DNA from 3 places in the Massilia sp. GCM10023247 genome. Region 3 is predicted to be linked to each of the others. Evidence: predicted binding sites of a transcription regulator. Region 3 holds the regulator's gene; each other region holds the start of a gene.
The links. The regulator sigma-54, encoded in region 3, starts transcription at its own class of promoters, with help from an activator protein. The targets are predictions, from matches to a motif close to TGGCANGNAANCTGCTTT.

Region 1: the regulator sigma-54 is predicted to act here: its motif matches at 5,560-5,577, upstream of ACFPAH_RS16680 (PEP-CTERM sorting domain-containing protein).
Region 2: the regulator sigma-54 is predicted to act here: its motif matches at 3,940-3,957, upstream of ACFPAH_RS09625 (PEP-CTERM sorting domain-containing protein).

Annotation. Positions count from the first base shown of each region.
Region 1 covers NZ_JBHSIB010000021.1:100,577-108,202, forward strand. The annotation lists gene ACFPAH_RS16660 (TRAP transporter large permease) at 1-989, opposite strand, end outside; gene ACFPAH_RS16665 (TRAP transporter small permease subunit) at 986-1,606, opposite strand; gene ACFPAH_RS16670 (TRAP transporter substrate-binding protein) at 1,716-2,861, opposite strand; gene ACFPAH_RS16675 (S8 family serine peptidase) at 3,274-5,079, opposite strand; cyclic di-GMP riboswitch class I at 5,189-5,275, opposite strand; gene ACFPAH_RS16680 (PEP-CTERM sorting domain-containing protein) at 5,731-6,444, shown strand; gene ACFPAH_RS16685 (restriction endonuclease) at 6,727-7,581, shown strand.
Region 2 covers NZ_JBHSIB010000010.1:84,275-91,900, reverse strand. The annotation lists gene purT (formate-dependent phosphoribosylglycinamide formyltransferase) at 1-638, shown strand, start outside; gene ACFPAH_RS09635 (tetratricopeptide repeat protein) at 876-2,852, opposite strand; tRNA gene ACFPAH_RS09630 (tRNA-Asn) at 3,069-3,144, opposite strand; gene ACFPAH_RS09625 (PEP-CTERM sorting domain-containing protein) at 3,272-3,871, opposite strand; tRNA gene ACFPAH_RS09620 (tRNA-Asn) at 4,106-4,181, opposite strand; gene ACFPAH_RS09615 (aromatic amino acid transaminase) at 4,243-5,454, opposite strand; gene uvrB (excinuclease ABC subunit UvrB) at 5,560-7,626, shown strand, end outside.
Region 3 covers NZ_JBHSIB010000002.1:22,648-30,273, reverse strand. The annotation lists gene rapZ (RNase adapter RapZ) at 1-494, shown strand, start outside; gene ACFPAH_RS00135 (hypothetical protein) at 721-2,490, shown strand; gene ACFPAH_RS00130 (enoyl-CoA hydratase/isomerase family protein) at 2,552-3,634, opposite strand; gene hpf (ribosome hibernation-promoting factor, HPF/YfiA family) at 3,749-4,102, opposite strand; gene ACFPAH_RS00120 (RNA polymerase factor sigma-54) at 4,166-5,638, opposite strand; gene lptB (LPS export ABC transporter ATP-binding protein) at 5,654-6,415, opposite strand; gene lptA (lipopolysaccharide transport periplasmic protein LptA) at 6,415-7,002, opposite strand; gene lptC (LPS export ABC transporter periplasmic protein LptC) at 7,018-7,620, opposite strand.

The DNA of each region.
Region 1 (7,626 bases), on a different contig from region 3:
TCGGCGCCCATTTCGACCAGCTCCGTCGGGGCGGCCTCGGGCGCGGTGACGATCCGGTAGCTCACGCCCATCACGGCGGCAAAGGCCAGTGCCGGCAGCAAGGCCACGAACAGGTTGGACATCAGCGTGCGGCTGGGCACGTTCGCGCCGCGCGCGCCCTTGATGGCACCCAGCAGTCCCGGCACGGCCGGTTTGCTGTAGGCCCCGGGAATGGCTTGCGCGAATGGCGGCAGCGCGACGACCCGTTCCGAGGCCGGCAGCGGCGGCGCGGCCGAGGGTTTGAGCTTGGCCACCAGCAGCACGTAACCGATGTACATGCTGGCCAGCATGATCCCCGGGAACAAGGCGCCGGCATACAGCTTGACCACCGATACCCCGGCCGTTGCGCCATACACGATCAGGAGCACCGAGGGCGGGATCAGGATGCCCAGGCAGCCGCCGGCCGTGATCGAACCGGCCGAGAGCTGGGTACTGTAGCCGGCCTTGAGCATGGCCGGCAGCGCCAGCAGCCCCATCAGGGTGACGACGGCGCCGACGATGCCGGTGGCGGTGGCGAAAATGGCGCAGGTGACGATGGTCGCCACCGCCAGCGAGCCGGGAATGCGCGCCATCGCCAGGTGCAGGCTCTTGAACAGCCGCTCGATCAGGTTGGCGCGCTCGACCAGGTAGCCCATGAAGATAAACAGCGGAATCGAGATCAGGACGTCGTTGGCCATGACGGAATAGGCGCGCTGCACCATCAGGTCGAGCGTGAGCCCGACTGCCTGGCTGGGGTCCTGGCTGTGGAAGGCGAACCAGGCGAACATCATGCCCATGCCCATCAAAGTGAATGCGGTCGGGAACCCGAGCATGATGGCGACCACCACCAGCGCCAGCATCAGCAGGCCGAGGTGGCCGTTGGTCATGTCGGCCGGCGCCGGCATCAGGATGAACAGGCCGATGACGATCGCCAGCAGGATCGACAGGCCGAACCAGATTTCTTTTTTCATTTCGTTCCCGCCCCTCTTGCCCCGGCCTCGCCAGTGGCGCCGCTGGCCTCGTCCACATGCACCATCGCCTTGAGCTTGTCGACGTCGACTTCCTCGACATCGGCCTCGCGCGCGGGCCACTCGCCCCTGCGCAGGCAGATCACGCAGCGCACGATTTCGACGAAGCCCTGCAGCAGGAGCAGGATGCCGGCGAAGGGAATGACCATCTTGAAGGGATATAAGGGGGGGCCATTGGCGGTGAGCGTGGAATGCTCGCGGATGGCGAACGACTCGGCGGCGTAGGTGTAGCCGGCCCAGACCAGGGCGACCACGCCGGGGATGAAGAAGACGATGTAGAGCAGCAAGTCGAGGCCGGCCTGCAGGCGCGGCGGAAAGAAGCTGTACAGCACGTCGCCGCGCACGTGGCCGTTCTTGGCCAGCGTGTAGGCGCCGGCCATCATGAAGGCGGCGCCGTACATCATGATCATCAGGTCGAAAGCCCAGGGATTGGGCGAATTGAGCGCATAGCGCGCAAACACTTCCCAGGTGATGAGGAAGGTAAGCACGACGATCAGCCAGGAAAATGCCTGGCCGACCAGGCTGCTGACCCGGTCGACAAAAAACAAGACGTTCTGCATGAAGCTGCTCCCGGACGCAAACGAAGCGCCACCCCGCGCTCGGGCGGGGTGACTACAACAGTGTTATTGCTGCGTGTTATTGCTGCGTGCTATTGCTGCGACGGGCCGCTTACGCCTTCTTCGGCGCCGGCGCCTTGCGTCCGAAATAGTGGTTGTAGGCCATGCGGCGCGGGTTGTTGGTGTCCATGTCCCACTTCATGGCGCGTTCGGCAAAGGCGCGCATGGACGCCTCGACTTTCTTGAACAGCGCGTTGCCGGCCCCTTTCTTGGCCACCACCTCGTCCCATACCGCCAGCTGCGCCTGCAACACCGAGTCCGGCGTCTTGTAGAACTTGACGCCCTGCTGGGCCTGCATCTCGCGGTAGTCCTTCGAATAGCGGTCGACCGCCTTCCAGGCCATGTCGGACGAGGACGCTTCGACCGCGTTCTCGATGATCGCCTTCATCTTCGGCGGCAGCGCGTTGTACTTGGTCTTGTTGAAGGAGATCTCGAAGGTCTCCGAGCTCTGGTGGAAGCTTTGCAGCATGCAGACCTTGGACACGTCGGGGAAGCCGAGCAGGCGGTCGGAGCTGGCATTGTTGAATTCGGCGCCGTCGAGCAGGCCGCGGTCCATGGCCGGCACGATCTCGCCGGCCGGCAGCGCATTCACCGCCGCGCCCATGGCGGTGAACAGGTCGATCGCCAGGCCGTTGGTGCGGAACTTGGTGCCCTTCAGGTCTTCGACCTTGCTGATCGGCTTCTTGAACCAGCCCAGCGGCTGGGTCGGCATCGGGCCGGTCAGGAAGGAGACGACGTTGGCCCCGATCCCGTTATACAGCTCGGCCAGCAATTCCTTGCCGCCGCCGTACTTGTGCCAGGCCAGGACCATGTTGGCATCCATGCCGAAGGCCGGACCCGAGGTCCACAGCGCAATCGCGCTCTGCTTGCCGTAGTTGTAGCCCATCACGCCGTGGCCGCCGTCGAGCGTGCCCTTCGACACTGCGTCGAGCAGGCCGAAGGCCGGCACCACGGCCCCGGCCGGCAGCACCTCGATCTTCAGTTCGCCGCCGGTCATGTCGTTGACCTTCTTGGCGAAGTCGAGCGCGTATTCGTGGAAGATGTCCTTGCTCGGCCAGGTGCTCTGGAAGCGCATCTGCTTGGGTGTCTGTGCGGTGGCGATCATCGGGACTGCCAGCATCGTGGACGCTGCGGCAGTTCCCAGGAACTTACGGCGGTTCGATACGGATTGCTTCGACTCCTTGTCAACCTTCTTCATGGTACGTCTCCTGTCTAGTTATATGTATAAGCGACTGATAAACGACTGAATCGACACACGCACAGCTTGTGGAATTGGGCAGGACCTCCTTGGATGCATATTTGGCACAACTCTTCGCAGAATGGGCTTGTTTCCTTACGGATTTCTTACGCCGGAAGCGTGCAGGGGCGCCCTGACGGCCGCGCGCGGGCGCTCGAGGACCCGGGTCGCGCTTCCAGTTGGACCGCGGCGACGCCGGGCTTACGCATGCGGCGCGTCAAGCGGAACTGAAATGATGCGGATTTCGCGCTGCAAATCCGTCGTGGGGAAGGAGGAGATGCGCTGTTGGGGCGCAGGAAGCCGGCGTAGCGGGCGCTACGCCGCGGATGAGCGCCGCCCTGCCCTGGGCAAGGCGGCGCGCAGGCCTAAAAGCTTAGCGGACCGTCACGCTGACGCTGGCCTGGCCGATGTTGCCGGCGGCGTCGCGCACCACGGCCTGGACGGTGTGCACGCCGGCTGCCCACTTGCGGGTGTTCCAGCCATACGCCAGCGTGCCGCCGGTGCCCTGGGCGACGAGCTTGCCGTCGATCAGCAGTTGCTGGGACAAGGCAGCCGCGCCCAGGTTATCGCCGGCACTCACGCTGACCGACACCGTGCCCGAGGCCGAGCCGGCAACCGGGTTGACGATGCGCACCGTTGGCGCCGTGGTATCGGCTGCGCTGCCGCTACCCGAACCCGTCGCGCCGCCCAGCGGCGCCGCATTCGCCACGTTGACGGCGACGGCGGCCGAGCGTCCGGCGTTGCCCGCCGCATCGTAGGCGATGGCGACCAGGTTGTTCATGCCGTTCGGCGAACCGGCCGAGTTCCAGCTGAAGCCGAAGGGCGCGCTGCTGTCGCTGGCCACGACGCTGCCGTTGACCTCGAGGTCCACGCGCGTCACGCCGACATTGTCGGTGGCGCTGGCATCCACCGCGACCAGCCCGCTGACGCTGCTGCTGCCGAGCGGCGCGGTGATCGCGGCGACGGGCGCGCTCGCGTCCGGCGGCGGCAGTGCCGCGCGGGCCGCCTGCACGGCGGCCACGGCATTCACGCGCCCATGACCGAAGTACTTGTCGCGGCCCGCGGTGCCGAGGTCGAGCGCGGTCGAGAACAGCAGGCTTTCGATCGCCGCCCCCGACAAGGCCGGGGCGGCCGCCATCATCAGGGCCGCCACGCCGGCGGCTACCGGGCTCGCATACGAGGTGCCGTTGACGCTTGCATAGCCGCCGCCCTGGCGGGTGGTCCAGATGCCGCTGCCGGGCGCCGCCAGCGACACGAAACTGCCGTAACTGGACCAGCTCGCGCGGCTGTCGCTGCTGGTGGTGGCGCCGACGACGATCATTGCACTGTTGGGCGCATAGCCCTGGTCGGTGCCCGTATTTCCGGACGAAACGAATACCAGACCACCCTTCGACTTCAGGTAGTTGGCGGCGCTGGTGACCGAGCTGCTGGTGGTGACGCCGCCATAGCTGACGTTGGCCACCCGCGCGCCGTTGTCGGCCGCATGGATCAGGCCGCGCGCGATCGTGCTGTACGAGCCATAGCAGGTGCCGCTGGCGGCATCGCGATAGGCCACGCGCAGCGGCATGATGCGCGCCCCGCCCGCGATGCCGACCACGCCGACGCCGTTGTTGCTGACCGCCGCAGCCGCGCCCGCGACCGAGGTCCCGTGGCCGCATACGTCGGCGAGGTTGGTATTCGAATCGTAGAAGTTGAACCCTGGAACCAGGTTCGGCACCAGGTCGGGATGGGCAGAATCGATACCGGAATCGAGGATGGCGATCGTCACGCCGGCGCCCAGCGTCGTGTCCCAGGCCAGCGGCGCGCCGATCTTGTTGACATGCCATGCGCTGCCGATGTACGGATCGTTGACGGCCAGCGTGCTCTCCACCAGCCTGTCGAGTTCGGCAAATTTGACATGCGGATTGTGGCGCAGGCGCGCCAGCACGGCTTGTTCCGAAGCATTTCCGGGAAGGTCGACGATGTGCAGGCCGCTCTGGCCCAGCTTGCGGCGCTTGTGGCCGGGTATGTTGACGATGGTGTCGAGGGCCTGGGGCGTTACCCCGTCGCGCACCTCGACCAGTACCCGTCCGCGCACGAAATCGCCGGGCTGTGCTGCCGACGCGCTGCAGGCAAGGCTGGCGCCCAAGGCGGCGATGGCGCAGGCGAGGATGGTAAAGCTAGGTTTGTTGCTGTTCATTGCTAATCCTGTTGATTAATTATCAACAGGACTGCCCGCGTGCGAGCGCACCCGGCCGCGCCGGCGACAAGCAAGGTCGGCGGACGGTCCGGCGATCGAAACACATGCATCTGGCAGTCCTGCCGTCATGGGGCGGTGCGCCCGGTAGACCGTGACTTTGCGTCCCGCGCTTTCGCGCGGTATGCCTTTTCAGAGTGAATCGATGTTAGACGGTCTAATTCCCGAACGCAACTTCACTGTCATGCAGCGTGGGTTTTTCGTCTTAATGCAAAAGCACAGTTGTCGAAAAGAGCAGCGCTATGGCGCTTTAAACAACTGCGCTGCCGGCTTTTATTTGTTGCGGGAAAAATGTTGATTAATGGATTCGTTTCTTGCGCCCAAATATTTGTGTTACATCAACGTCGAAAGAATTTACACATCATCGTTTTCCAAATCCCATCTGTATTTACAAGCCCTTGATTTACATGGCCTTCTTTTTTGCGGCATGCATCTTGCATAAATCATGGTGATTCTCGGCAATGTATTGCTATTTCAATGGGGGAATAGTGCAAAGTCCGGAATTCGAGCTGCTAATGGTTACAAGGAAATTTTCTTTTGACCAAATAGTTGCGATAACAAACCTGATCAAATGTTGATTGAAAAGGCCATACCATGAATGCTCCAAAGACACTCAAGCGTTTCATTGCGACCGCAGCATTGCTGGGTGCGGCAGGGTCCAGCCAGGCCTCGCTCATCCAGGTAGGCACGATTACCGATACCGGCACAGGATTCGGTAACGTGAATACGGTACTCACCCTCCAGAACAACAACCAGACCGGACTCACCTCCGGCGCGGTGATGCGCTCCGGCGGCAGCGACACGACCACCGGCACTGTCCAGCCAGGCGGCGTGCACAACAGCACCTATTCGTTCGGCGAACTCAACGTCACCAACGCCGGCGACCTGCTGTTCGTCTTCAACGCTGCCGAACCCGGCAATACTGCGACGAACGGCGTCACGCTGGAGTCGCTGGTCCTCTCGATCTATTCGGACACCGGCGGCACTGCCCTGTACACCGCCAGCCTGCCGAATCCGATCACCTTCGCCACGACCGAGACGGGCATCGGCCGCTCCGGCTTCACGTTCGCCCTCGACGCCACCCAGGCCGCCGAGGCCCAGGCCTTCCTCAGCCCCACCAGCCGCATCGGCCTCGCCGCTTCGCTGTCGGGCGCCACCGGCGGCCCGGACACCTTCTTCGTCAGGGCATTGGACGACGACGGCCAAGGCCCCGGCAACGAGATCCCCGAACCGGGCAGCGTCGCCCTGCTGGGCCTGGGCCTTGCCGGCTTCTGGGGTGCGCGCCGCCGCGCACGGCGGCAGGGCTGAGTCATCGGATGGCGTTGGCCACAGCATGGCAGTTCGCACGCTGCTGGAGGGCGCCGGTTTCGTTCACGCTTCCATTCGAGGGAGTCGCCCGGCACGATGTGCCGGGCGTTTTTTATTGCTGGGATTCGTAAAAGTCGCGCTCCCGCCTCAATATCAAAACCTTGTTGTCATAAGGAAATATAAGCGCTACTCTATTGCGGGCGGAGCTACCGATCAAGGCATGTTTATCGATGCATCTACCTCGGTCGCCGCACATTTAGTTAACTGTTCGAAGAGAAGTGAATGGCGAGGATTAAGAAAACGAGCGCTGCCGAAGATGTCGTCGACATCGTTGCCGCAATGCCGTGGTGGGCTGGTGTCGCGCTGGCGATCCTTTTCTACCTCGTGTTAAGTTCGATGGCGTCCACCCGGCTGGTGACAGCAGCCAGCAGCCCGGAACAAATGAGCCAGGTGATGGTGGGCATGATGACGCAGATCCTCGCAGAGATTGGCCAATATCTTGTCCCGCTTCTTTGCTTGGCAGGGGCCGGAATTTCATTTGTACGGCGCCGGAAGCGCGCGCAACTCGTCGATAAGGTCGTCACTGGTGCCGGCTCGAGGCCCCTCCAAGAGATCAGCTGGCAGGAGTTCGAACAACTGGTGGGCGAAGCGTTTCGCCGCCGCGGCTTTGCCGTCAAGGAGAACGGTGGCGGCGGCGCCGACGGCGGTATCGATCTCGTGCTCAGCAAGAACGGTGAAAAATTCGTCGTCCAATGCAAGCAGTGGCGCGCCATGAAGGTCGGGGTGACGGTCATTCGGGAACTCTACGGTGTCATGGCCGCCGGTGGCGCCGCAGGCGGATTTGTCGTGACGTGTGGAACGTTCACCGAGGAGGCCAAGGCTTTCGCGAAGGGTCGCAACCTCATCCTGCTTGGCGGTAGCGAGCTCGAAAAGATGATGCGGGAAACGCCGCGTGTCCCTGCTGCGAGGCCGGTGGCTACCCCTGCAACGGCCGGGGCCGGGAGAGCGCATCCCAACTGCCCACTCTGCGCCAACTCCATGCTGTTGCGGACGGCTCAGCGGGGTGCGAACGCAGGAAAACAATTCTGGGGCTGCTCGACGTATCCATCTTGCAGGGGCACGGTTTCTGCAGAGTGAATGAGGGAGTAAGGCGGCAGCCTGACACAAGCTTGGTGCCAATGC
Region 2 (7,626 bases), on a different contig from region 3:
ACGCCGGCCGCGTGATCGCCGAAGGCTTCATCGACTTCGACTACGAGATCACCCTGCTCACCGTCCGCTCGCGCGCGGCGGATGGCACCGTGACGACCGGCTTTTGCGAGCCGATCGGCCACAAGCAGGTGCAGGGCGACTATGTCGAGTCGTGGCAGCCGCATCCGATGGCGCCGCTGGCCCTGGAACGCTCGCGCGAGATCGCGGAAAAGGTCACCGCCAACCTGGGCGGCCTGGGCGTGTTCGGCGTCGAACTGTTCGTGAAGGGCGACATGGTCTGGTTCTCGGAAGTCAGCCCACGCCCGCACGACACCGGCATGGTGACGATGGCGACCCAGGTGCAAAGCGAATTCGAGCTGCACGCGAAAGCCGTGCTGGGCCTGCCGGTGAATACGGCCCTGCGCACGCCCGGCGCGTCCGCCGTCATCTACGGCGCAATCGACGCCGCCGGCATCGCGTTCGAAGGCGTGGCCGAGGCGCTGGCGGTGCCCGAGACCGATATCCGCCTGTTCGGCAAGCCGGAATCCTTCACGCGCCGGCGCATGGGCGTGGCGCTGGCGACGGCGCGCAACATCGGCACGGCGCGCGAGCGGGCGCTGGCCGCCGCGGCTTGCGTGAAGCCGGTGCCGGGCCGCTGACGGGCTGGCCGCCCGCCTCCCGACATGGCGCCATCGCGACGCCATTTTTTTCGCCTGCACGTCGTTGCACCGCTTGCGGCATGCAGGCGCCACCCCGTGAACGGAGTTCACGCTATACGCGAGGGTGCAAAACAAAAAAGGCCGCGTGCGCACGCGGCCTTCTCAATATTCTGACACCCCGACCTGGAGGCGAACCAGGGACCTGCGGATTAACAGTTCGTCGCTCTACCGACTGAGCTACCTGTAGGGAACGCGCGAACGTTTCACGACGGTGTTGCCATCGAAGCCCAATTGGGTCAGGCGATAACGGATATTCCACAACGCGGCGGTCGGTTTGTCTACCTTGGGGCCCAGGATGACTTCGGACTGCGGCGCGCCAAACAGGAAAGCAGGCGTTTCGCAATACAAGCAGCCAGGCTTCCTCTCGTCGATCCGGATCTTCGGGTTATCCAGTCGCATCACCGTCAATGCCCGCGCCTCCTTCTCGGTCGAATACTGCTCATCCTTGAACAGATAAAGCAGCTCGAGCAAGATCGCCGTGGCACACGAAGCAATGCGGTCCCAGACGGGCGGGGATACCGCGGCTTGCAGCTCCAGCACAGCCGATAGCGGTTCCATCAATTCTTCTAGCAGCTCGACGACGTCTTCGTCCTGATACTTTATCCAATACAGCAAGGGAGGCTCCACGACGATCTTGCCGAGCAGCTGCCCTTCTGCATCTTCCTCGTCGGTCGCCGACTGCTCCGGCAGGAAAACCTTGGAAGAATCCCGGTTCCGGACGTGAACGACAGACCTTTCCCTGTCCGGAATAGGAAGGACAAGGCAGTAGCCCTCGCCATCCCTGCCATATGCCCGCCACAGGTCGAGACGGTCGGATTCTTGCGTGAGCGAGACGGTAAACACCGAGGGCAATAGATGCGCGGTGCTGTTGTGCCGTGCAAACGATCCGAAATACTGGGTGTCGAACAGCTCGCGCAGAAGTTCACTGGCTGCGCGAGCGTCTGGAAACTCCGCACTTGATTCGAGCTCACAAAAATTCAACAGCCGCCGCCCCTCGGACGGATCGTTCATGTAGTCGACCAGGTACTGGCGCAAGCAGTTCCGACCATCCTTGCCGGGTTCCAGGCTCAACAGGCTCTCGATCGCGGACCAGGTCGTGAAATGCGCAAGCGTCACCGGCTCCTGGATCAAATGTTTGCTCCGAAGGTCGAAAAACCTTTCTTCGAGATTCTCCAGAGCGACGGCGGCTTTCGCCCTGAGCTCCGCCTCTACTTTCTCGGCTTCAAGCGAGGCCAGAACAGCCGCGATCATCGGGTTGGGCAGGAAGGACGGCGCCTCCGGATGCCCCAACTCGGCCGCAGCGGAAAAAAGCGCCAGCGCTTTCTGCTCATCGGAGCCCGGAAACTCGTCGAATTTATGCATTTTGGCCAACACAAACATCGCGTCAGCATCCCTTAGCCCGGCTGCTTTTTCGAGCCAGGCGGCCGCCTGTGACCGATCGAGCTCACCGAACTCACCCACGTAATACATGAGGGCGAGGTTATACATCGAGTCCGCATGGTTTTTAGCGGCAGCGCGCTCATACAGGTCTTTGACCCGGGCGAGGGTCTCCTCGTCGGCCGCTTCATCTGCGTAAATGAGCGCCAGATTGAACATGGAAGCCGCATGCTCATCCTCCGACGCCTTTTCAAAACAACGCTTTGCGTTGACGAGGTCGGGGCTCCCAAGATCCCCCCGTCCATACATTTGCCCAAGATTGAACAGCGCAGAAGTATTGCCTTTCGCTGCCGCAGCCTCGAACAGGGCGAAAGCTTTCGCATGATCCTGGGGTACGCCATCGCCTCGACGATACATGGCCCCCAGGTTGAGCATGGCGTTATGGTGGCCCTTCGCGGCCGCTTGCTCATATAAGCCTTTCGCCGCAATGTTCGCTTTCTCGGCATCGACACCGGCGCATTCGCCACGCCTATACATCAAGGCCAGATTGAACATCGCCGCCTTGCTTCCCAATTCGACTTCGCGCTCGTACAAGCTGCGGATCATGGCGAAGTCCGGATCCCCGAATTCGCCGCGCTGGCATCGCCGCGCGAATGTAAACATCGCCCCGCCATCGTTTGCGGCGAGAAGCCCGTCGATATGTTGCCTCAGCTTATCCCGGATGTCCGGATCACTCACATCGAAGGAGGGTAACGCGTCAGGGGATGCCTTGGTCATGTATTCGTTCTCGTTTTTTTCGCCCACGCGGAAAGCCAGGGTAACAAAGTCGGACAATCATGCCGATTATCAAGTATTACACGGCTAGGCGCCAGCAGGAAAACCGAGGGCCAGCGAAGTCGGTCGCTATCGGCGAGCGGGGTGACACGCATTGGTGCTCCCGGCCGGAAAAACGCAAAAAAAAAGCCACGTCAACCGACGTGGCTTTCACAATTCTGGCTCCCCGACCTGGACTCGAACCAGGGACCTGCGGATTAACAGTCCGTCGCTCTACCGACTGAGCTATCAGGGAATTGAGGTTGGCATTATAACCGCTCGACAGTATTGCGCAAGGCCCCGCACGCAAGTTCGCGCCGGGCGCGTCCACAGAACGAAAAAAGGCCGCATCGTCGATGCGGCCACGTGCGTCTTTCCGGGAATCAGGCTTTGCGGGCGCGGCGCGCGGCGGCGACGCCGGCCAGGCCCAGGCCGAGCAGCGCGAGCGATGCCGGTTCCGGCACGTCGTTCTGCTGCTGGGTCAGCAAGAGCGAACCGAACATGCGCGCGTCGGAATCGCTGTTGCTTCCACCGAAGTGAAAGCGCAGCAGGTCACCCGCCTGCACGTTGGTAAAGGTGTATGCCCCCGTATAAGTAAAACCGCCCGACGGCGTGCTGCAGCAATTGGCCGGGCCGGCATTGACCAGCCAGTCGGTGCCGCTGGGCGAGTCGGCGGCGAGCCGGGCCGTCACGTTGAAATAGGCGTGGAAACCGCTGTAGTTCCACAGGACGCTGTACTCGCCCGCCTTGTCGGCAACCGCGCTCGCGGTCCAGGTCTGGGGCGAATACACCTCCCAGCCGGACAGGTTGTAGTTCAGCTTGACGGTGTCGTCGCTGTGTTCGGTCGAGACAGTGCCCGGCCCTGCCAGCGTCCAGTTCAGGACGCCGGCGCTGGCGCCTGGCGCGGCCGCCAGGGCTGCACTGGCGAGCAAGGCGGCAACGGCGATGCGAAGGCCTGTGCGGGAAGCGGTGTGCTTGATCATGGTAATCCTTTCAGGAGGCTTTCTGGTTTATGTTCCCGGCGCCTGGCACCGGGCGAAACATTTACAGATAAGCAATTACCATGCCAAAAAGCAAATATGCTTTTTGATCAACAACTTGTTGCGAAGGGATAGCGGTCGCCAGCTTAGGGCTGTAAATATTGTCGACAACCACGACAACATCCGCGCGCGCAATGCAAAAAGGGCCGCATTTGCACGCGGCCCTTTTCTCAATTCTGGCTCCCCGACCTGGACTCGAACCAGGGACCTGCGGATTAACAGTCCGTCGCTCTACCGACTGAGCTATCAGGGAATAGTGTTGCTCTTCGTACTCGCTTGCCTCAAGATGACTTCAAGCGCGAAGAGCCAAGATTTTAGAGGACTTTGGCAATCGCGTCAACGACGAGATCGATGTTTTTCGAGTTCAGCGCGGCGACGCAGATACGGCCGGTGTCGACGGCATAGATCGATTCGTCGCGCAGCTTGCCCACTTGCTCCTTGGTCAAGCCCGAATACGAGAACATGCCGACCTGCTCGCGCACGAAACCGAAGTCGCGGCCAGGCGCCTTGTCGGCCAGCTTCTGCACCAGCGCTTCGCGCATTTCCTTGATGCGCACGCGCATGCCGGCCAGCTCCTCTTCCCACAGCTGGCGCAGCTCGGGCGTGGACAGCACGGTGGCAACGACCTTGCCGCCATGCAGCGGCGGGTTCGAGTAATTGGTGCGCACCACGCGTTTCAGTTGCGACAGCAGGCGCGCCGCTTCCTCGCTGCTCGATGCGACGACCGACAGCGCGCCGACGCGCTCGCCATACAGCGAGAACGATTTCGAGAACGAGTTCGACACCAGCAGCGGACCGCCGGCCTCGACGAAGCGGGCGACCACGGCGCCGTCCTCGGCGATGCCGCTGCCGAAGCCCTGGTAGGCCATGTCGAGGAAGGGAATCAGGCCGCCGGCCTTGACCGCTTCGATCACCTGGCCCCACTGCTGCTGGGTCAGGTCGGCGCCGGTCGGGTTATGGCAGCAGGCATGCAGCACGACGATAGCCCCCGCATCCATCTTGCGCAGCGACGCCATCAGCCCGTCGAAATCCACGCCGTGGGTGGCGGGATCGTAATAGGTGTAATGGTTGACGACGAAGCCGGCGCTTTCGAACAGGGCGCGGTGGTTTTCCCAGCTCGGATCGCTGATGAAGACCTGCGAATCGGGCGAGAAGCGCTTGAGGAAATCGGCGCCGATCTTCAGCGCGCCGGTGCCGCCGATGGCCTGCACGGTGACTGCGCGCTTCTCTTGAATTACGGCGCTGCCGGCCCCAAATACGAGCTCTTGCACGGCTTTGTCGTACGCTGCCAGGCCCTCGATGGGCAGATAGGTGCGTGGCGACAACTGCTCCATCAACTTCGCTTCCGCCTTTTGAACGCACTGCAGCAAAGGCACTTTGCCGTTGTCGTCGTAATAGACGCCCACCCCCAGGTTGATCTTGGCCGGGTTGGTATCGGCGTTGAATGCTTCGGTAATGCCCAGAATCGGGTCGCGTGGGGCCATGTCGATGGCGCCGAAGAGGCTGGCGGAGGCGGTGGAAGTCATCGTGATAAACTGATTTTGTCGGTGGGTTCGCAGCGGTTGTATGGACAAGCGACACGTTGCTGCAGTGCCGCAAACGAACTCCTATTCTAGCAAAGGTCTCGAAACATGGCTGATGTATCCATCGCAACCGGTCCGGAACCGACTGTGATCACTTTCCCGAACTCGCCTTTCAAGCTGCACCAGCCCTTCCCTCCGGCCGGCGACCAGCCGACCGCGATCGACGGCCTGGTCGAAGGTATCGAAGACGGGCTGATGTACCAGACCCTGCTCGGCGTGACCGGTTCCGGCAAGACCTACACGATGGCGAACGTGATCGCCCGCGCCGGCCGTCCGGCGATCGTGTTCGCCCCGAACAAGACGCTCGCTGCCCAGCTGTATGCGGAGTTCCGCGAATTTTTCCCGCAGAACGCGGTCGAGTATTTCGTCTCCTATTACGACTACTACCAGCCGGAAGCCTATGTGCCGCAACGCGACCTGTTCATCGAAAAGGACTCGTCGATCAACGAGCACATCGAGCAGATGCGCTTGTCCTGCACCAAGTCGCTGATGGAGCGGCGCGACGTCATCATCGTCGCCACCGTCTCGGCGATCTACGGTATCGGTAACCCGAACGAATACCACAAGATGATCCTGACGCTGCGCCACAAGGACAAGGTGGCCCAGCGCGACATCATCGCGCGCCTGATCCAGATGCAATACTCGCGCAACGAGATGGACTTCAGCCGCGGCACCTTCCGCGTGCGCGGCGACACGATCGACATCTTCCCGGCCGAGCACGCCGAACTGGCGATCCGGGTCGAGATGTTCGACGACGAGATCGAGTCGCTGCAATTGTTCGACCCGCTGACGGGCCGCGTGCGCCAGAAGATTCCGCGTTTTACGGTGTACCCGGGCTCGCACTACGTGACCCCGCGTTCTACCGTCCTGCGCGCGATCGAGTCGATCAAGGCCGAGCTGAAAGACAGGCTCGAGGAATTCCGCCAGCAAAACAAATTGATCGAAGAGCAGCGCCTGGAACAGCGCACCCGCTTCGACCTGGAAATGATGGCCGAGATCGGCTTCACGAAGGGCATCGAGAACTACTCGCGCCACCTGTCGGGCGCGATGCCGGGCGAACCGCCGCCGACCCTGGTCGACTACCTGCCGAAGGACGCGCTGATGTTCATGGACGAGTCGCACGTGCTGGTCGGCCAATTGTCCGCCATGTACAACGGCGACCGCTCGCGCAAGACGAATCTCGTCGACTACGGCTTCCGCCTGCCTTCGGCGCTGGACAACCGCCCGCTGAAATTCGAGGAATTCGAAGGCAAGATGCGCCAGACGATTTTTGTGTCGGCCACGCCCGCGGAATACGAAAAAGCGCATGCCGACAACGTGGTCGAGCAGGTGGTGCGCCCGACCGGCCTGGTCGACCCGGTGATCATCGTGCGCCCTGCCCTGTCGCAGGTCGACGACGTGATGAGCGAGATCAACGACCGCATCGCGAAGAACGAGCGCGTCCTGATCACCACCCTGACCAAGCGCATGGCCGAGCAGCTGACGGAATATCTATCCGACCACGGCATCAAGGTGCGTTACCTGCACAGCGACATCGAAACCGTCGAGCGGGTCGAGATCCTGCGCGACCTGCGCCTGGGCACCTTCGACGTCCTGATCGGCATTAACCTGCTGCGCGAGGGCCTGGACTTGCCGGAAGTGTCGCTGGTGGCCGTGCTCGATGCCGACAAGGAAGGCTTCCTGCGTTCCGAGCGCTCGCTGATCCAGACCATCGGCCGCGCCGCGCGCAACCTGAACGGCGTTGCCATCCTGTACGCCGACCACGTGACCGATTCGATGCGCCGCGCGATCGACGAAACCGAACGCCGCCGCGCCAAGCAGATCGCCTTCAACGAGGCCAACGGCATCACCCCGGTCGGCGTGCAAAAGAAGATCAAGGAACTGATCGACGGCGTCTACAGCAATGCGGCGCAGAAGGCGATGCTCGAGGGCGCCCAGAACCTGGAAGACGCGGCCGCCACGGCCAAGATCGAGGCGATGAGCGAGAAGCAGATCGGCAAGGAGATCAAGCGCCTCGAAAAACTCATGGTCGACCACGCCAAGAACCTCGAGTTCGAAAAGGCGGCGCAGGTGCGCGACCAGCTGCACATCCTCAAGCAGCAGGCCTTCGGGGCG
Region 3 (7,626 bases):
AGTGCATCGCCGAAGAGCGCGAACGCCTGGCGCCGATCGAGCAGCTGGGCCACGTGATCGACACCTCCGAAGCATCGGCCAACAAGCTGCGCGCCTGGGTCAAGGAACTGGCCGAGGCCAAGCATGCGCCGTTGACGCTGTACTTCGAATCCTTCGCCTTCAAGGTCGGCGTGCCGCTCGACGCCGATTTCGTGTTCGACGTGCGCGCCATCCCGAACCCCTATTACGACCATACCCTGCGCCCGCTGACGGGCAAGGACGCGCCGGTGATCGCCTTCCTCGACGCCCAGCCGAGCGCCACCGAAATGCTGAAGGACATCCGCCAGTTCGTCGAGAAATGGCTGCCTTCGTTCAAGACCGACAACCGCAGCTACCTGACGGTCGCCGTCGGCTGCACCGGCGGCCAGCATCGCTCGGTCTACATGGCCGAGCGCCTGGCCGCCTATTTCGGCGAGACCGAGCGCGTCGTGCTGCGCCACCGCGAGCAGTCGTAGCCGTAAGCTACGACTTTCAATGGGATTTCCCGTTTCTGCCGTAACCCATCTATAAAAATATTACACCTCATTCATATTGCTTTCTTGTTAGAATTCGATATCGACCGACAATGAAAAGCGCGTAGCAAGGCACCCGGGTGCTTTGCTATAGCTGACAATCAATTGACCCGAGTCCGGATGCAGCAATGATGTTGTTGCGTTGTCGAATCCTCAGGAGGTAACTTGCATGCCGAACCGACTCAGACTTACTAAGAACGCCCAATTCTACGTAGCAAAAGAAGGCGTGGACCTTGATTTGGGGATCTCTTCTATCTTAGCAGGCGCGATGAGTAATATAGTAGATGGGGGCGAAGTAATACTAGAAACGACTCGACAGGCACGGACCACTCCTAATGGAGTGAAGTACCTATTATCGGCCCGAGTTTTTGAGTCAGCGCGCCCTGTATATTTTATTGAAGAGGAAGTAAAGGATTCCATTTATGCTTACATAGCAGTGTTGGAATTCGACAAATACGTTGCCGCTTTCCGGAAGAGCTGCGCCAACATTAGCGATGAACTCGACGCCTGTTTAGACCTTATACACGGATCACGCCTAACATCTACTTTTGATGACGACGCAGTCGAGTACCAGAAGATAGCGCTTAGAAATATGACTGTTTCAGATCGTGCGATGCGCGCACGGTCGTTCGAGGCGGCAGATTTAAAAGGCTTGTTCTCGACGCACGCGGCAGGCCGGTCCATACCTTATTTTTTCAAAATCCGTCAGGGAGGCATCCTTAAGACCTTCTCGACAAATTCCGGGCGGTTAGTAGAGGCCTCAGAAAGAAAGTCAGTCGATGATATTGCAGAATGGTGCAACGAACAGATTCTTTCGTTGCAGAATTCCGGTGGCGAGAAATCGTTCCTAAATTCCTTCGCAAGGATGGCTATCCTCGACGAAGTATTGCAAGCAACGCAGCCAACAGCCGTTCTAATCGAAGCAGGCGTGGTAACGGATCGCATTAATAACGGAGAAATTGCACTCTGGCGTGCAAGAAAGGACAAGACGCTGGCCCCTGTTTCGGACCGCTTGCTCCATGAAATATTTTCCCGACTCGAAAAGGTTTATGAAATCGACGCGAACCTGAACATTGTCGGCTCTGAAAAAGGGGCTCGCCTTCGCCATAACAGCAAGTCTTTGACTTTGCACGTTCCATCATTAAGAAAATTTCGGATAGACGAGTTGGGCCGGACTGACTCACTGTTAAAGTACCTGACAAAAAACGGACTCTACAGTATATGCTTCGCCGATCCAAAATTTATGTATTTCATGGGCAACTGTTTTGAGGATACATCTGGAGTCTCCGAAATTGATAGTATTTTGGAAATCTTGCACCCATATCCCGTACTTAGTGCTGTTACTTCAGAAAAAGGAATGGTTACAGCTCAATCCACCTCCTTCTCGAATGATTGCGTTTTCAGTGCTGTAGAGACAATTCACGCTAACGATGATTATATTTTTTGCGATGACCTAGGAACAGAATGGGCGGACCATATAACCTTGAATAGCTCAGAGGGCACTATTACCTTTATTCATTCAAAATACGGTGACGAATCAGTATCCGCATCCAAAATGCATGAAGTAGTTGGTCAAGGCGTTAAAAATCTCGGTCATATGTTTTTCACTAAGGCGCAATTATTAAAGAAATTACACGACAAGTTCGCTTACACCTATAATTTGGACGGTGTCCAAACCAACATTAGCAGAGTTCGACAAGGCGACCCAAAAAATATTGATTTGTATCTTACGGACCTTCAACGAGACTTTCGACTGCGGCGAAAGTGCGTATTGGCCTGCTCGTTCTTGTCGAAAAACGCCATCGCAAATGAATTCACAAAAATTAAAGCTGGGCAGCAAGTAACTGGCGCAGTTGTGCAATTACTTTGGATTATTTCTTCTTTTGCCCATGCGGCGCGCGACGCGAATGTTGTTCCAGCAATATACTGTCGCGACTGATAATATAGATTTGCCGAAGGGTTATCAGTCGTGGCTGTTGACGTTACAGGTGCTTAGTTATTTATAAGTGCCGCAGCGGGTGCGCGTACGCCGGCCACACAGGCTCGAAAAAGCGCGCCACCATCTCGGGCGTCACCTCACCCAGCGTCGGCGGATTCCACTGCGGCGCATTGTCCTTGTCGATGACCAGCGCGCGGATGCCTTCGAGCACTTCGCCGTGCTCGAAATTGCGGCGCACCAGCGAGCGTTCCAGGCGCAGGCAGTCGGCCACCCCGAGCGAGGCGCCGCGCAGCAGCAGCTCGTGGGTCACGCACATCAGCAGCGGCGAACGCTGGCGCATCGCGGCCAGCGCCTTTTGCGCGAACGGGCTGGCGTCGGTCTCGAGCGAGGCCATGATCGCCGCCACCGAACCGGCGCCGAAATGGGTGTCGATCGCAGCGCGTGCCGCTTCCAGGCTGGCGGGGCCGGCATCGTCCGCATGGCCGGCGCCGAAGGCGCGGATCCTTTCCGCCAGCTGCGCGCCCGGCGTCGACGCGATCAGCGCGTTCAGCTCGCCCAGCCGCGCGCTTGGCACGAACAGGTCGGCCAGCCCGACATACAAGGCGTCGGCCGCGCCGATGGTCAAGCCCGTCAGGCCGAGATAGTTGCCGAGTTGCCCAGGCGCGTGCGACAGGAAATGGCTGCCGCCGACATCCGGGAACAGGCCGATGTTCACTTCCGGCATCGCCATTTTCGTGCGCTCGGTGACGATGCGCAGGCCGGTCTCGGGACCGCCCTGGGCAATGCCCATGCCGCCCCCCATGACGACCCCATCCATGATCGAGATATACGGTTTCGGGTAGAAGTGAATCAGGTGGTTGAGCGCGTATTCTTCGGTGAAGAAGTCTTCCAGCAGGGCGCTACCGCCGGTCGGAGGCAAGTTGCCGACCTCGTGGAAGAAACGAATGTCGCCGCCCGCGCACAGGGCTTTTTGGCTGCTGCTGGTGATCACGACGGCGGCAACGGCGGCATCGTCGCGCCAGGCCAGCAAGGTCTCGGCCAGGCGCCGCACCATGGCGAGCGACAGCGAGTTGAGGGTCTGCGGCCGGTCGAGGGTAATCACGCCGGTGCCGTTGGCAACGCGGGTCAGGACATGGTCTGTCATGGTTCTAGGGCTTGTGTGAAAGACATGCATTTTACCGAAGCCGGCGAGTACTGAGTCCCAAATGTGAAAAGGGCGCCTTCCGGCGCCCTCGTTCAGACGGTGCTTCGTTGCCGATTAGACAGCAACAGCCTCTCCGCCTTCAGGGCGGCGCTTGAGCGCCTCGTGACTATGGTTCTGCAGGATGGTCTTGTACTTCATCACCTGGCGATCCAGCCTGTCGATCAGGAGGTCGATCGCCGCATACAGGTCTTGCGCCACACTCTCTACGTGCACCGTCTTGCCGGACAGGCGCATGGTGATCTCGGCTTTCTGCCTTTTTTCTTTCTCGGTCAGGTTGTCGATGGCGAGGATCACATGGGAGTCGATCACTTGATCGAAATGGCGGGTGATGCGTTCCAGCTTGTTCTGTACGTATTCACGGATGGCGGGGGTTACGTCGAGGTGGTGACCGCTGATGGTGAGATTCATACACACTCCTTTGAAAAAGGAACGGCGTCCGTGACGCGCATGGCGCGCGCCTGGCTGCCGTCATTACAAGGATTTGCGGAGACTGACGGGAGGGATCTTGAGTGCCTCGCGGTATTTTGCAACCGTGCGGCGCGCGATGACCATGCCTTGTTCACCGAGCATTTCCGCGATCTTGCTATCGGATAATGGGTTCTTGGGGTCCTCTGCTCCTGTCAGTTGCGCAATGAGCGCCCGAATCGCCGTCGAAGAGGCTTCGCCCCCCGCTTCGGTGGCGACGTGGCTTCCGAAGAAATACTTCAGCTCAAACATGCCGTGGGGGGTCAGCATGAATTTTTGAGTTGTTACACGAGAAATGGTGCTCTCGTGTAGGCCTAGTGTATCAGCTATCTCACGAAGCACAAGGGGACGCATGGCAACCGCGCCATGGCTGAAAAAGTTGCGCTGGCGCTCGACAATTGCCTGGGACACACGCAGGATCGTGTCGAAACGCTGGCGCATATTTTTGATGAGCCATTTCGCTTCCTGCAACTGCGCGCTCATCTGGCCTTCGCCCTTGCCCTGCTTGAGCAATGCCGCGTACAGGTTATTCACGCGCAGGCGCGGCATGACTTCGCTGTTGAGCATCACGCTCCAGCCGGCCCCGTTCTTGCGGACAATAACGTCCGGTACCACGTAGTCGGAGGTGCTCGACGCAAAGGCCGCGCCCGGGTGCGGATTGCACTGGCGGATGACGGCCTGGGCTTCGCGCAGGTCTTCGTCGTCGCAGTCGAGCGCCTTTTTCAGCTTGTTGAATTCGCGCTGGGCGAACCAGGTCAGATACCCCTCGACGATTTTCAGGGCCATGCGCCGCGTCACCAGCGGCACGCCCGGCATTTGGCGGATCTGCAGGGCCAGGCACTCGCTGGCGCTGCGCGCGCCGACGCCGACCGGGTCCAGGCTTTGCACCAGCGCCAGCGCGCAACGCAGTTCCTCGATCTCGACTTCCAGCTCGGCCGGCAGGCGCGCGTGGATCTCGTCGAGCTGCTCTTCCAGGTAGCCGTTGTCGTCGATGGCGTCGATTACGAGTTCGGCCAGCGCGCGGTCGCGCGCGCTCGCGCCCGTGACCCGGACCTGTTCCGACAGGTGCTCGCGCAGCGTCACGCCGATCGCGCCCAGCTGCGGCCGGCCGTCGTCGTCGCCGTCGCCGCTGGCCGCGCGCGGTGCCTCGCCCCAATCGGCGTCGGCCTCGCCGCGCTCGACATCGCCGCCGCCGTCGAGGCCCTCGCCGGCCTCGGCGGGCGCTGCGGCTTCCTCGCCGCCCGGCGCCGGCGCCTCGGCCTGCTGGACCGGCGCATCGTTGATGGCGCCGTCGGCGAGCAGGCGCACCGAGTTGTCGAGCGGGTCGTCGATCCGCTCGAGCAGCGGGTTATCGGACAGGATCTGCTCGATCTCCTGGTGCAGTTCGAGCGTGGACAACTGCAGCAGGCGGATCGACTGCTGGAGCTGCGGCGTGAGCGCCAGGTGCTGCGAAGTCCGGAGTTGCAGGGATTGTTTCATCGGGCGCTATCGTGACTACATGCGGAAGTGTTCGCCGAGGTAGACGCGTCGTACCGACTCGTCGGCGATGATGTCGTCAGGGCGGCCCGAAGCCAGCACGGCGCCCTGGTTGATGATATAGGCGCGGTCGCAGATGCCGAGCGTCTCGCGCACGTTGTGGTCGGTGATCAGGACCCCGATGCCGCGCTCCTTCAGGAAGCGCACGATGCGCTGGATCTCGATCACGGCGATCGGGTCGACCCCGGCGAACGGTTCGTCGAGCAGCACGAAGCGCGGGTTGGTCGCCAGCGCGCGCGCGATCTCGACGCGGCGCCGCTCGCCGCCCGACAGCGACAGCGCCGGGTTCTCGCGCAGCTTCTCGATCTGCAGTTCGGCCAGCAGCGAGTCGAGGCGCTCGTTGAGCGCCGCCTTGCCCAGGGCCTTGCCGTTTTCGTCGTGCTGCAGTTCGAGCACGGCGCGGATATTGTCTTCCACCGTCAGCTTGCGGAACACCGAGGCTTCCTGCGGCAGGTAGGACAGGCCGAGCACCGCGCGCCGGTGGATCGGCAGGCTCGAAATGTCGGTGCCGTTGATTTCGATGGTGCCGGCGTCCGACGGCACCAGGCCGACGATCATGTAGAACGAGGTGGTCTTGCCGGCGCCGTTCGGGCCGAGCAGGCCGACGACTTCGCCGCACCCGACTTCGAGCGAGACGTCGCGCACGACCAGGCGCTTGCCGTAACTTTTCTGCAGCCCCCGCACGACCAGGGTGCTGCGCTTGTCGTGATCATCCTTCATTATTTTTTCCCTGCTGCCGGTGCCGGCGCGGCGCCCGCCTTGGGCGCGGGAGCCGGCGCGGTGTTGCGCGGAGCGATGATCAGGGTGCCGCGTCCGCCGCCGGCCTTGGTCTGGCCGCTCGGGTCGTTGCGCACGGCCGCCACTTCGCGCCGGTTGTCGTAGGAGATGTAGGGACCGCGGAGCTCATTCGTCACGCGCCCGTTCTCGAGTTCCTTCACGATCGCCTTCGAGAACAGCTTCACCACTTCTTCGCGCTCTTCGTATTCGATGCGCTCGGCCTGGCCCTCGATCCACAGGTCCGGCCCGCCGTCGCGCTTCTGGCGGAAGGTGGCCACGCGGCCCGGCGCCGAGGTCAGGGTGACGCTCATGTAGCCTTCCGGCGTTTCCTTGAGCAGCGCACGGTCGGACTTGAGCAGCAGCGTGCCGCGCGTGACGATGACGTTGCCGGTCAGGATGCGGGTCTGCGTGACTTCGTCGATATCGAACGAATCGAATTCGACGACGGCCTGCTTGAGCGAGTCCGCCTTCTCGGCCGAGGCCGACAGCGACAGCAGCGAAAGGAAGGCGGCGGCAAGCAATTTTTTCATGTGGTTTCGTTCCTGTTATTGGGTGGTCGCACCGTTCGGGCGCGGCGGGTAGACGATCTTGCCGCGCCCGCCGAGGTGCAGCTTCTGGGCCGGGTTCTCGGCCACCAGCCCGATGCCTTCGGCCGTCGCCGCGCCGAGCGTCATGCGTACCGGGCGCTCGGTCTTGATGATTTCGTCGTCGGCCAGCACGGTCAGCGCGTCGGTCTGGGCGTGCAGCGCTTCGCTGGTCGGGGTCGCCGGGCGCAGGATGTCGACCTTGCCGATCAGTTCGACGCGGTTCTCGCCATGAAACACCTCGCCGCGCTCGGCGTCGAGCGTCATGCGCGGGCGGCCCGGCGCCATGCTCTCGACCACGGGCCGGGTCACCACCGACATGTCGGGCCCCGGATGGTGCACCAGGCGCTCGCCGGACATGACGTAGCGCGGCGAGCCGGTTTCGGTCATGCGCACGAAACTGAAGTTCTCGACGATGTAGTCGGGCTCGTTGAGCGCATTGGCGCCGCTGGCCGCGTCTTCCGACTGGATCGCCTGCAGCAGCCAGAAACTGCCGAACGCGAAGAACACCGCCGTGAGCATCAGCCCCAGCGTGCGCCAGCGGTGCGCGGTGCGTTTGTTCACGTAGGT